One region of the Paenibacillus mucilaginosus 3016 genome, then DNA from elsewhere that is predicted to be linked to it. Evidence: riboswitches for the same ligand, from Rfam matches in the RefSeq annotation. Region 1 holds a riboswitch; each other region holds the start of a gene.
The links. A riboswitch is a leader RNA that binds a small molecule or an ion and turns the genes downstream of it on or off. The one in region 1 is predicted to bind cyclic di-AMP.
Positions count from the first base shown of each region.

Region 1 (4,173 bases):
TACACACGCCCATTTGAATGCGGAGGCATTCGATGAAGATCGACAGGAAGTGATTGAGCGCGCAAGAGCCAGCGGAATCCGTCGAATCGTCAATGTCGGATTCAACCGAGAGACCATCCCAAGCTCCATTGCACTGGCAGAGCAGTACGACTGGATTTATTCCACCGTAGGCTGGCATCCGGTCGATGCCAAAGACATGACGCCGGAGGATCTGGAGTGGATCGAGTCGCTGTGCAGCCATCCGAAGGTGGTGGCGATCGGGGAGATCGGGCTCGACTACTATTGGGACACGTCTCCGAAGGATGTCCAGGACCGGGTGTTCCGTGAGCAGATCCGCCTGGCGCGCAAAATGGGGATGCCGATCGTCATCCATAACCGCGACGCGCATCATGATGTGGTGCAGACGCTCCGCGAGGAGAAGGCTTCCGAGGTGGGCGGCATCATGCACTGCTTCTCGGGCAGCTGGGAGACGGCGAAGATGTGCCTGGACATGAATTTCTATATTTCCTTCGGAGGTCCCGTGACCTTCAAGAACGCAAGGCAGCCCAAGGAGGTGCTGGAGAAGGTGCCGCTCGACCGGCTGCTGATCGAAACGGATGCGCCTTATCTCGCTCCGCATCCATACCGCGGAAAGCGCAACGAGTCCTCTTATGTACGTCTGGTGGCCGAGACGGCGGCCGAGATCAAAGGGCTTTCTCTGGAAGAAATAGCGGAGATTACGAGCCGGAATGCTGCCGCTCTTTTCGGTTTCAAGTAGGTTTTTAGCCCGGAGAGGACAGCCTATTTTTATTCACAAACGAGATAATCGGAGAAATAATGGGGTAATCGTGCGTCAGGCCAAGAGAAAGAGGGATTTGGATTCAGGTTTGAATTAAAAAAGTGAAAATCGGCCGGAAACCGTCCTTTTTTTCAAAGTTTGGCTACTTTACAACTTCCTGCTTCGCATCGTAAACTCAATATTAACTTCATACGATTACCAAATTTCCAACATCGCTGAGTTTCCGAAAGGGAAACGGGGGAACCGCATCGCGGTCGTCGGGTCAAGAGGCACCGGCGCCGGGATGTTTTTTAAGGGGTGAATCCTTGGCCGCAATGCTACACAAAAGCGCAGAAGTGACGCTTTTGATACATTGTGTCTCGGGTAGGGCTGCTCTCAAGCCCGAATCCGTCAGCTAACCTCGTAAGCGTTATGAGAGAGGTAACACATTGTCGTGAGCTATTATTTCATTTTGCCCAAAATGAAAAAGTCACGGGAAGGTTCCTCTTCTCCGCTGACTTTTTTTGCATGGTCAAAAAAGGGGAGCCCCTTGCGGCTCTGCCCGCGGCCTGTCAAAAAAAGCATGGGCGGAACCGTCCGTTCGGACGGCGCCTGATATCCGGGGTTCTCCCGTAAGGAGACTAGGATTCGTAGCCAAATCATAACCTTGAAGGAGGTGGACGCAGAAAGGCAAGTCCGGTTCTGATGGCTGAAACAGCAAACGTTGGTAATGGGGTTTACAAATTTACCATAGTCGCGTCAGATGGAAATCATGCATAACACTCGGGTGGCGAGGCTTTAAGGAGGACCGAACAAGTGGGCGTTGTGAATCACGAACAAACCCATGTAAGACGATCATCCAGCATGTCCTTCGCATTGCGATGGAAGCATGAAAACTTGCGTATGATATCGATCATTGCACTCATTTCATTCGCTATGACTTTCATGTTCTTAATGATGTTGTACGGTACGACGACCAAACGCGTATCGCTTGTTGTAGACGGCGTCGAGCAGACGTTCCAGACCCGGCAGGGGGATCTACAGCGCATACTGGATGAGCAAGGCATCGCTGTCGGCGAATATGACCGATTGTCGCATTCGCTTGGCGCAAAGGTGAAGTCAGGAGATCGGATTACGATTGAGAAGGCAAAGCCGGTGCAGTTGACAGCAGACGGAGAGACATCAACCGTTTATACCACAGGGAAGACGGTGAAGGGCGCACTGGCGGATTTACATATAGAGCTGGGCGAACTAGACAAGGTAACTCCCGCGCTGGATGCGGAGATCACAGATGGCACGGGGATCCAGGTGGTCCGCGTGAAGAAAGAACTCGAAGAAGTCAAAGAACCGATCGCATTTGAGACCGTGAAACAAAACGAACCGCAGCTGCTGAAAGGCAAGGAACAAGTGATTCAGGAGGGGCAGGAAGGTGTCCTGCTCAAGAAGAAAGAGAAAGTATTCGAAGATGGCAAGCTCGTGAGCGAGCAGGTCGTAGACCAGCAGGTACAGTCACAAAGTGTACAAAAGATCGTTGCCGTCGGGACGAAGAATCCGGTTGTGGTGCTGTCATCGACAACACCCAATATGGACGAAGTCACCAAGAACGGTATTACATTCGGATATAAGCAGGTTCTTAACAATGTCAAAATGACCGCTTATACGGCTGGCGTTGCTTCTACGGGAAAGAGCAGCAGTCATCCGGCATACGGTCTGACATCTTCGGGTACGAGAGTAATGGAAGGTCGCACCATTGCAGTGGATCCCAAGGTCATTCCGATTGGCTGGTGGGTATATATCGAGGGGCTCGGCTTCCGCCGTGCGGAAGATACCGGCGGCGCGGTGAAGGGCAACCACATCGACGTTTATTTCGAGAGCAGAGATTATGCAATCCGCTTCGGTTCCAAACGCGGTTACACGGTATACGTCATCGGTCCGAAAAAGCCAACGGCCGATTAAGGGCATGCAATGTGGGTAGACTCATTATATAGAACGGATAAAGAAGAGGCATGTTCCTCTTCTTTTTCTCTTTTCTGGCGAAAGAAGGACCGGATCGGTTATGATTAAGGAAATCATCGTAGTGGAAGGCAAGGACGACACCGTGGCGATCAAGCGGGCGGTGGAAGCGGAGACGATCGAAACCGGCGGCTCCGCCATCAATAAAGAGACGATCCGCCGCATCCGTCTCGCCCAGGAGCGCAGAGGCGTGATCGTATTCACAGATCCCGATCACGCGGGTGAGCGGATCCGCAAGATCATCACCCGGGAAGTGCCGGGGTGCAAGCATGCGTTCCTGACACAGGAAGCGGCAACCAGCAAGGGAGACATCGGTGTGGAGAACGCTTCGCCTGAGGCGATCCGCCAGGCGCTGGCCGCTGTGCGTACGGACGGCGGAACCTCGGAATCCGAGGTCACGATGGAGGATCTGATGGAAGCGGGTCTCATCGTGCATCCGCAGGCTGCAGCGCGCAGGCTCGCCATGGGCAACCGCCTTGGCATCGGCTACTGCAACGGCAAGCAGTTCTACAACCGCTGCCGGATGTTCTGTATTTCCCGGGAAGAATTCGAAGAAGCCCGGCGCGAGCTGGACGCAACGGAGGGACAAGCTCATGAATGACCAACACGTAACGGTGCCCGCAGGGGCTGAAGATATCGCTTCACCGAAGCGGACCAATGATCTGCTCAAGCGCCATGGCTTCAAGCTGAAGAAGAGCCTTGGGCAGAACTTTCTGATCGACACGAATGTCCTGAACAAGATCGTGGGAGCTGCAGAGCTTGATAAGACCAAGGGGGCTCTCGAGATCGGGCCGGGCATCGGCGCGCTCACGCAGCAGCTGGCTAAAGCCGCCGGCAGGGTGACTGCCGTTGAGATCGACCAGCGGCTGCTCCCTCTGCTGAAGGAAACGCTCGCTCCCTATCCGCATGCCTCCGTGATCCATGGGGACGTGCTTCAGGTCTCCCTGAACGACCTGTTCAAGGAGCACTTCTCGGAATGCTCCGGTGTCAGCGTAGTGGCCAATCTGCCGTATTACGTCACCACGCCGATCATCATGAAGCTGCTCGAGGAGAAACTGCCGCTGGAGAACATCGTCGTTATGATCCAGAAGGAAGTCGCCGAGCGCATGGCGGCGGGGCCGGGCGGCAAGGAGTACGGTTCGCTCAGCATCGCCGTGCAGTACTACTGCGAACCGGAGATCGTGGCCATCGTGCCGCATACGGTGTTCATTCCTCAGCCGAACGTGGATTCCGCCGTCATCAAGCTGAAGGTCCGTCAGCAGCCGCCTGTGGATGTTGAGGATGAGGACTTCTTCTTCGACGTCATCCAAGCCAGCTTCACGCAGCGGCGCAAGACGATTTATAACAACCTCTCCGCCAAGTATTTCACCAAAGAGAACAAGGGTGAGCTGGAGGGGCTCCTG
Region 1 covers NC_016935.1:8,375,672-8,379,844, reverse strand. Annotated here, with positions in the region: gene PM3016_RS35065 (TatD family hydrolase) at 1-757, shown strand, start outside; cyclic di-AMP (ydaO/yuaA leader) riboswitch at 982-1,203, shown strand; gene PM3016_RS35060 (3D domain-containing protein) at 1,574-2,713, shown strand; gene rnmV (ribonuclease M5) at 2,814-3,371, shown strand; gene rsmA (16S rRNA (adenine(1518)-N(6)/adenine(1519)-N(6))-dimethyltransferase RsmA) at 3,364-4,173, shown strand, end outside.

Region 2 (4,173 bases), 1.7 Mb from region 1:
GGTCAGCAGGATGATGACGAGCAGGTACAGCACGTGTTCCAATGAAACGCCTTGTTCCATCTTCCTCATCCCATCAGTTTAGTAATTGATCGGTACGGTCCATAAGGGGTCCCATTAGGAAGAAGCCATTAACGGATGACCGCATTCTCGAAGGTCTCGATCTGCTGGTTCGTTCCGATGATGACCATAATATCCTTCTCTTCCACCGTATCCGTTGCCGTCGGCGCGATGATCACGCCGTCCTTCTTGTTAATCGCCACCACACTGCAGCCATAACGCGCCCGCGTATCGAGCTCTTTCAGCGAGCGGCCGGACAGACATCGCGGCACCGCCAGCTCGGCAATGGTATACTCCTTCGAAAGCTCGATATAATCGAGCAGATTCGGCGAGACGAGCTGGTGCGCCACCCGGATGCCCATATCGCGTTCCGGATAGATGACCCGGTCCACACCAATCTTGCTCAATACTTTGCCATGGAGCTCCGATAGCGCCTTGGCCACGACATTGCCCACACCGATATCCTTTAGCAGAATGGCCGTGAGAATGCTTGACTGGATGTCATCCCCGATCGACACGACGACACAATCGAAGTTGCGGATCCCCAGCGACCGGAGCACCTCTTCATCGGTAGCGTCGGCTACGACGACATGGGTCAGCTTGTCAGCCATCTCCTCGACAGACTCCTCATCCTTATCGATGCCGAGCACCTCATAGCCAAGCTTCATGAGTTCCATTGCTACGGAGGAGCCGAAGCGGCCCAGTCCGATGACAGCGTATTGGCTGCGTTTCATGTGTTGTTGTTCCCCTATCCAATCGTAATTTTACCTTCCGGGTAACGGTACAGCTCCTTCTCAGCCTTAGGTCCGAGCGCATATGCAAGGGTCAGCGGGCCGAGACGTCCGGCGAACATCGTCAGGGCGATCATCACTTTGCCGAACTCCGTCAGATCCGGCGTCAGCCCCATCGAGAGACCCACCGTACCGAAGGCGGAAGTCACTTCAAACAAGATCATGAGGAAAGAATGATCCTCGGTGGTGCTGAGAAGCATCGTTACGAAGATCACCAGGAACAGCGCGATCATCGTGAGCGTGATGGCTTTGAGAATGCGGTCCTTGCCGAGCCTGTAATGGAAGAGCACAATGTCCTCCTTGCCGCGGATCATCGCGACAATGGCTCCCACCAGGGTGGTGAAGGTAGTCGTTTTGATCCCGCCTCCGGTGGACCCCGGCGAAGCGCCGATGAACATCAGGATGATGATGAAAAACTGCGTCGCCTGCCGCAGCCCCGCGATATCGACCGAATTGGCTCCCGCCGTCCTCGGAGACACTGATTGGAACAGGGAGGCGAGGAACTTGCCGGACCAGCTCAGCGGGCCCAGCGTCTTCATGTTCGTCAGTTCGAACACGAAGATGACAATCGTGCCTACGCCGATCAGTATACCGGTAGCGCTCAGCACGACCTTAGAGTGCAGAGACAGCTTCTTCACTGTCTTGAATTCAATCAAATCGGAGATCACGACAAACCCGAGACCCCCAAGAATAATTAACATCATCGAAACCAGGTTAATCACCCAGTCGTCCGCATAGGCTGTGAGGGAACTGAATTTGCCCGTCACCGATCCGAACAGATCGAAGCCTGCATTATTAAAGAAGGAAATCGCATGAAAAATCCCATAATAGATCCCCCGTGACACCCCCAAGTCAAAGGACCAGCGGATCGAGAAAATGACAGCGGCGATCGCCTCGATCGTAAGCGAATACCGGATCACCTTGCGGATCAGCCGGACGATCCCTTCCATCGAGCCCTGATTCATGGCCTCCTGAAGAATCAGCCGCTCCTTCAGCGAGATCCGCTTCTTCAGCACAAAGGCGAAGAGCGTCGCCATGGTCATGAAGCCCAGTCCACCGACCTGGATCAGCAGAATGATGACGATTTGCCCGAAAACGGACCAATGGGTACCCGTATCGACTACGACCAGCCCCGTTACACAGGTAGCTGAGGTCGCGGTAAACAGCGCATCGAGGAACGGCGTCGGCTGACCGCTGGCTGAGGCCACAGGCAGCGACAGGAGAATAGAGCCGATCAGAATGATGGCTGCGAATCCGAGTACCAGAATTTGCGGCGGCTTCAGCTCGAATTTCTTGGCGGCTGGCTTCAAATAACGAACACCTCGGTTCTTAAATCAGGATTTTTGCACAAAAAAAAGACACTGGAAACCCAATGCCAAAAAATAGGTTCCTGTAACAAAGCCTACGAGGTTAGCTGACGGATTCGGATGTACAGGCACCCTATCATCCAGCCATATGCGGCTTGGATGAATTCACCCCTAAACTCATGGTTCCCCCGTTTTCATTAAGAAATTCGGCTTGTTATTCAATTGATTTGAATTATAATCCTCTTTCCCCCGCAGCACAAAGCCCTAATTCACCTAAAAGTCACGATAATCCCCTGGAAAGGCTGTTTGTAAGCGTTATCTACCTATTGACGCTCTCCCAATCACCTGTTTTCCAACGCATGCTCTTGAAATCATTGGATTTCGCAGAAGCATGTATGCTAATTTAGAAGAATATAATATACCTCATCCATTCCTGTCCAAGAAGGAGCTGACCATGTCCAAGCGATTCAAGGAGCCGTCCCTTCTGCTGCTGGCCGTCATCGGATGCCTACTCTATTTTGGCGTGAACCTGCTCAGCCCCTATATGGAAGATGCCGAACGCATGGAGGAGGTGACCGAGGGCGTTCCCTCCGTTACGAAGGAACAGGCTGCAGGCGCGGCGCTGGGCTTTGCCCGGGAACATCTGGGCCTGACGGCCGCGGAGCCTGAAACTATCGTCATCTATCAGGCCGTCAAGGAGCGCAGCGGGTACCTGCAAAAAGAGCGGCTGTACGACGACTATCAGAAACGCTTCGGGGAGAAGCTGCCTCTGGAGTTCTATGAGGTCGAAATCGGCGAGCCCGGCACCGGACTGACGCATTACATCCAGGTGAACTATACGAACCGGCGCATCATCGGCTGGGAAACCGGCCGTTCGGCCACAGCCCGCAGTGAAGGCGTCTTCTCGGAACCCGCTCCGGATGCCGAGGCGGTGATCCGAAAAACCATGGCCGACCAAGGATATGCCCCCGATACGTTTGCACTGGTTTCGGGCGGCTCGGATGCGACCGGTCCCAATACGCTCCGGATCTACCGGAGCAAGGAGGACTCCATCGGCTCCGCGCCCCTCGAACTGCACGTCAAAGAAACCCGGGGCCGGATCACCTTGTTCCGTCCCGAGTTTCCTGTTCCTGACACCTTCACCGCCTGGAAGAACGCCCAGGATGACAGGGCCTCCCTGATGACCTGGATTTCGATGGGCCTGTCCACCGTGATGACCCTGACCGCCTTCATCCTGGTCATCCGCGGGCGCCGCGACATCCGGTTCGGCCGCGGGCTGATCCTGACCCTGATCTTCGCCGGAGTCTACGTGCTCAACAACTTCAACATGCTTCCGGCCTTCCGTACCGAGCACGGCAGCGGACCGTCCGAACCCCAGGCTGTCTTCTACCTCTGGTTCGTCAACATCTTCGTGCTGTTCATGGCCGTGTCGACTTACCTGTCCCTGCTGGCCGGCAGGCAGCTGTGGCTGCGGAGAGGGCTGAACCCCTGGCCGGTCTGGAGTGATGTCTCCTTCGGGGACAGCGTCCGTACGGCCATGGTCCGCGGGTACCTCTTCTGCCTGTTCGTGCTCGGCCTGCAGCAGGTCATGTTCTTCGCCGCCGCCGAGCTGTTCGATGTGTGGGCCGTGAGCGACCCGGCCGACTCCGTCTACAACATGCGGGTCCCCGGCATCTTCCCGCTGATGGCCTGGGCCGCCTCCATCTCGGAGGAGGCCGTATACCGCCTGCTCGGCATCGCCCTGGTGCTGGCGGTCACGCGCAGCCGCTTCCTGGCCGTCCTGCTGCCGAGCATCGTCTGGGCGATGAGCCACACCCAGTATCCGATCTACCCGGTGTACACCCGGCTCATCGAAGTGACCGTCATCGGCCTCATCTTCGGCTATGTGTTCCTGCGCTACGGCTTCCTGACGGCGATCTTCGCCCATGCGGCGATGGATTCCATCCTGATGGGCCTGTCGCTGATGATCACCGGCAGCAGCGTGAACACCGCCATCGGAGCGGGATACCTGCTCGTAC
Region 2 covers NC_016935.1:1,299,215-1,303,387, reverse strand. Annotated here, with positions in the region: gene PM3016_RS05945 (cation:proton antiporter) at 1-60, opposite strand, end outside; gene PM3016_RS05940 (potassium channel family protein) at 129-791, opposite strand; gene PM3016_RS05935 (TrkH family potassium uptake protein) at 806-2,158, opposite strand; cyclic di-AMP (ydaO/yuaA leader) riboswitch at 2,233-2,377, opposite strand; gene PM3016_RS05930 (CPBP family intramembrane glutamic endopeptidase) at 2,610-4,173, shown strand, end outside.
Region 2: another riboswitch for cyclic di-AMP. It lies ahead of PM3016_RS05935 (TrkH family potassium uptake protein); the one in region 1 lies ahead of PM3016_RS35060 (3D domain-containing protein).

Region 3 (4,173 bases), 1.5 Mb from region 1:
TACCCAGCTGCGGATAAGACTCTCCCTGCCTTGATCAAGCTCCTCCGTGAACGTCCTGACCATGCCTGTGGCGGAGACATACCTGCCAAGACAGCCCGAGCTGCCGCAGCGGCACGGACGGCCCTCCCGGACCATGTTCATATGGCCGATCTCCCCGGCTGATGAAGTTTGGCCGTACAGCACTCTTCCGTCAGCCAAGATGCCCGAACCCAGCCCCGTCCCAAGTGTCAGCAGGACGATGTTCCTGCGGCCGACCCCAGCCCCGTGCAGCCATTCCCCGTAGAGATTGAGCCGGACATCATTATCGATAAATACCGGAAACGGGAACTCGCGCTGCATCTCCTTCACCACATGGATGTTCTCCCAATGCGGGAAATTCGGTGAAAAGATGGATATTCCCTCTCTCGGATCTAGCAGGCCCGGAATCCCCATTCCCATGCACAGCACCGAGTGCCGATCGATCCCCGACTCCAGCAGCATCGTTTTAATGATGATTTTGATTTTACCCAGCACATGAGCCGGTCCCAACCCGGCGTCTGTAGAATCACTTCGTTCGAGAATCGGTTCGAACTCCGAAGTAAAAACAGCCGATTTGATATTCGTCCCGCCCAAGTCGATCCCGATGATATATTTATCCATCCCGGTGTTCCCCCTCATCCCTTATCCCTGCACAGGTAGTGTACTTGATAGGCCCTGTGCCATTAATGGAATTATGGGTTGAGAACATGGAAATTTGTTAGATTGGATTACAATCGTTCGATTGGAAACAGGAATAGACCTTTTTCGGCAAAAAACGAAACCTAAGGAATGATTTGGGAGTATATTGGTACATACTCCCAAGCTGCTGCTGAAGAAAGGAAGTGCGCATCATGGAATCCCTTGCCACCGGATTCAAATTCATACTGCGCGGCATTGCGTTTCTGTTTTATTTTCCAGTCCACCTGTTCGTTAGTCTGCTCCGGTTCGTCTGGAAGAGGGTGCTGGCTCCGCCGCTGGCCCGGACCTGGAGACATATCGTCGTGCCGGCAACGGTCTTTATCGAAAACTATGTGCTGTCCCCGTTATGGCGGTATGCCCTGCTTTACCCGGCCCGGTGGATCTACGTGGAGCTGCTTGCCCCCTTCCTCCGTTTCATGTGGGATCGTGTACTGGTGCCGTTCCTCATCTTCCTGTGGGCCGGCATCGTGTTTCCGGTCTTCTACTTTATCGTTCATTATGTTCTTAAGTTCGTCTGGATCGTTGTCCTTGCCCCGCTGTACCGGCATGTCCTGATTCCTGTGCTGTTGTTCAGTGAAAAGGCGGCCAAATGGCTGTTCCGGGGAATCACCTGGCTTTGGATGCACGCCGTCTATCTCCCGGCCCGCCGGGTAGGGACTCGGCTTCTGCTTCCGCCAATCCGCTGGGTGCACACTGAATTGATCGTACCGGTGATTTGCTGGTTCCGCGTTTTATTTACATAGGTTCCAGTCCGTGGGGACCAATTACATAGCCTTACATAAAAAAAGATGAGCAGCTGCCGCGCAGTCTGCTCATTTTTCAGCTGCAGCCGAAATCTTTGCTTGATGATCCGGGGAATTTCACAAGCCCCTGCTGACAAAAAAGGACCCGCCTGCGGCGAGTCCTCTCCTGGTGTCCAGGCAAATGAAATTATAGATATAAGTGCTTCAACCAATGAAACTACACGCGCTTCGCTCCCACGTACCTTTTGCCCCAATAGCCCGTGGTGATGCTGGCTACGGAGACGCCCGAGGAGCTCGCTGCGGAAATAAACTGACCGTTGCCCACATAGATGCCTACATGCGATACTCGTCCGCTCTCTGCAAAGAAGACCAGATCGCCTGTCTGCAGGTCTGTCACTGCCGTGCCGGCCGATTGGTACATCTCGAGCGAGGTGCGCGGAAGCTGGGTGCCGAACTGTGCAAAGACGTAGCTTACATATCCGGAGCAGTCAAAGCCGCCGGGCGAGCTGCCGCCCCACACATAAGGCGTGCCCAAATATTTGTAGGCCGTTTGGATGATGGACGATTGCAGAGACTGCGTTTGCTGCGCCGGCTGTGCCTGGCTTTGGGCCGCTATCTGCGGCTTGTACCAGGCCGGGGCATGATACTGGCCGTCCTGGTTAATGATGGCGATGCGGTTAGCGGCATCCCACTGGATGCGGTAGCCGAAAGTTTCGGAGACGAAACGCAGAGGCAGGTACACGCTGCCGTTCAAGAATTGGACCGGCGATTCGAGCCGGACGGATTTGCCGTCCACTTCAGCCTTACTGCTGCCCGTCTGGAGGGCAATCGTTTGTTTGTTGTTCGTAAGGGTGACTTTGACGATCTCCCCATCTTTTTCCCACCCGATCTGATAACCGAGCTTCTCCGTCAGCGCACGCAGCGGAATCTGCATCTGGTTGGCGTCATCGATGAATGGCTGGGCCTCCGGGAAGGGGACGAGCGAGTCGTTAATTTGAACTTTGACATTGGCGGCCGCTTCGGCCGTCTGGGCATGAAGCATCCCCAGCACGCCTGCAGCTGAAAAAGCGCACGACAAAACAAGCTTGCGGTAAAAAACTACGATTCAACCTGAATTCCTCCTGCGGCCTCCGAGGTTAGTTGACGGATTCGGAAGAGGCTGCTCCCTAGTTCGATAAGACGAACATTCACCCCAAGTAAAGAATCCCCCGTACCAGATCTTTTGCTGAACTGGATTCGGCCTGTTTTTTTTATAAGACTAGCACAGCCTTTTTGCGATGATCAAACCATGAAACAGGGTTTTTCCTAATATCTTCCTTATATCGGCAAGTGTTTTGATTTCCGCCACAACTTTTACAAAAAATTCAAAAATTGAAATAGACCGCCTGCTCGAAGCTGGCGATCTATCTAACAGCTGAGATGGAACAAAAATCCGCTACGGTGTCGCGCCCGTGCCGGTACCTGCCGCCGTGCCTGCGGCTGCCTCCGGCGCCGGCGCATCCGCTTCGTCACCGCCCGGCTGCGTGCTGCTGCCGGCTCCGGTACCGCCGCCGGCCGTCTGCGGCGGCGGCTCGCTTCCGGCGGTGCTGCCGCTGCCGGCTGGAGGCGCGGTGCCCTCCGCCGTGCCGCCGCCCGTCCCGGCAGCCGGCCCGGCCTCGCCGGCGCCCGTGCCGTCGGCGCCCGTGCCGTCGGCGCCTGCACCCGCGGCCGTGTCCCCGCCGGCCGGAGGCGAAGCGCCCCCGGCTGCCGCCCCCTCCTTGGCAGCGGCAGTCCCTTCCGCCCCCGGCTGGCCGCCGGCCGGCTCCTTCGCCGCACCGCCTGCGGCCGCCGGCCGGGCTTCGCCTTTGGCCCCCGCCGCCTCAGGCGTCTGGGCCTGCGCACCGGCCGCAGCCGCAGCCGCGGCCTCCTGCGGCGCGGGAGCCGCTGCCGGAGCCGCCGGCGTCCCGGCGGCCTTGGCCGTCCCGCTCTCCCCGGTCCGCTCGGCATACTTCGGCGCGTTCTCGCCGTTAATCCGCTTGCGGCCTCCGGCGTAGGCGCGGTACTTTTCCGGCCTGGAGAAAGCCGTCACCGGAACATCCTTCAGCGCTCGGCTCACGACCTCCTTGAACAAGGATGCCGGATATTTGCCCCCCGTCGTGGTCAGGTAGTGGTCCTTGTTCGTCTTCTCGTAGCCGAGCCACACAGCCGCCACGAGCTCCGGCGTATAGCCGACGAACCAGGCATCCTTGGACCCGTCGATCTGGTTGCCCCAGCGGTCCTTGAATTCCGGCGTATCCGGCAGTTGGGTCGTCCCTGTCTTGCCGGCCACCGGCCTGTCCATCCTCGCACTGCGCCCGGTCCCTTCCGTGACGACCTTCTCGAGCATCTTCGTCATCGTGTAAGCCGCCCCCGGCTCCAGCATCGGCTCGAGCACCGGCTGCGTTTCCCGGCCGACCAGGTTGCCCTGGGCATCCGTGATCTTGCGGATCGCATACGCCTTAGCCAGATTGCCGTTGTTGGCAAACATGGTATAAGCCTGCGCCATCTGCAGCGGGGAGGTTCCTTTACTCATCCCGCCCAGCGCAATCCCGAGCGTACGGTCCGCTTCCTGCAGCGGCAGTCCGGCCTTCCGGCCGAACTCGAGCCCCTGGTCGATCCCGATCTCCTTCAGCAGGGCGACGGCCGGAATATTGTACGATTCGACCAGCGCCTCCTCCAGCGTAACCCAGCCGTG
Region 3 covers NC_016935.1:6,897,350-6,901,522, forward strand. Annotated here, with positions in the region: gene PM3016_RS28465 (ROK family protein) at 1-639, opposite strand, end outside; gene PM3016_RS28470 (hypothetical protein) at 870-1,460, shown strand; gene PM3016_RS28475 (C40 family peptidase) at 1,678-2,502, opposite strand; cyclic di-AMP (ydaO/yuaA leader) riboswitch at 2,571-2,712, opposite strand; gene PM3016_RS28480 (transglycosylase domain-containing protein) at 2,896-4,173, opposite strand, start outside.
Region 3: another riboswitch for cyclic di-AMP. It lies ahead of PM3016_RS28475 (C40 family peptidase); the one in region 1 lies ahead of PM3016_RS35060 (3D domain-containing protein).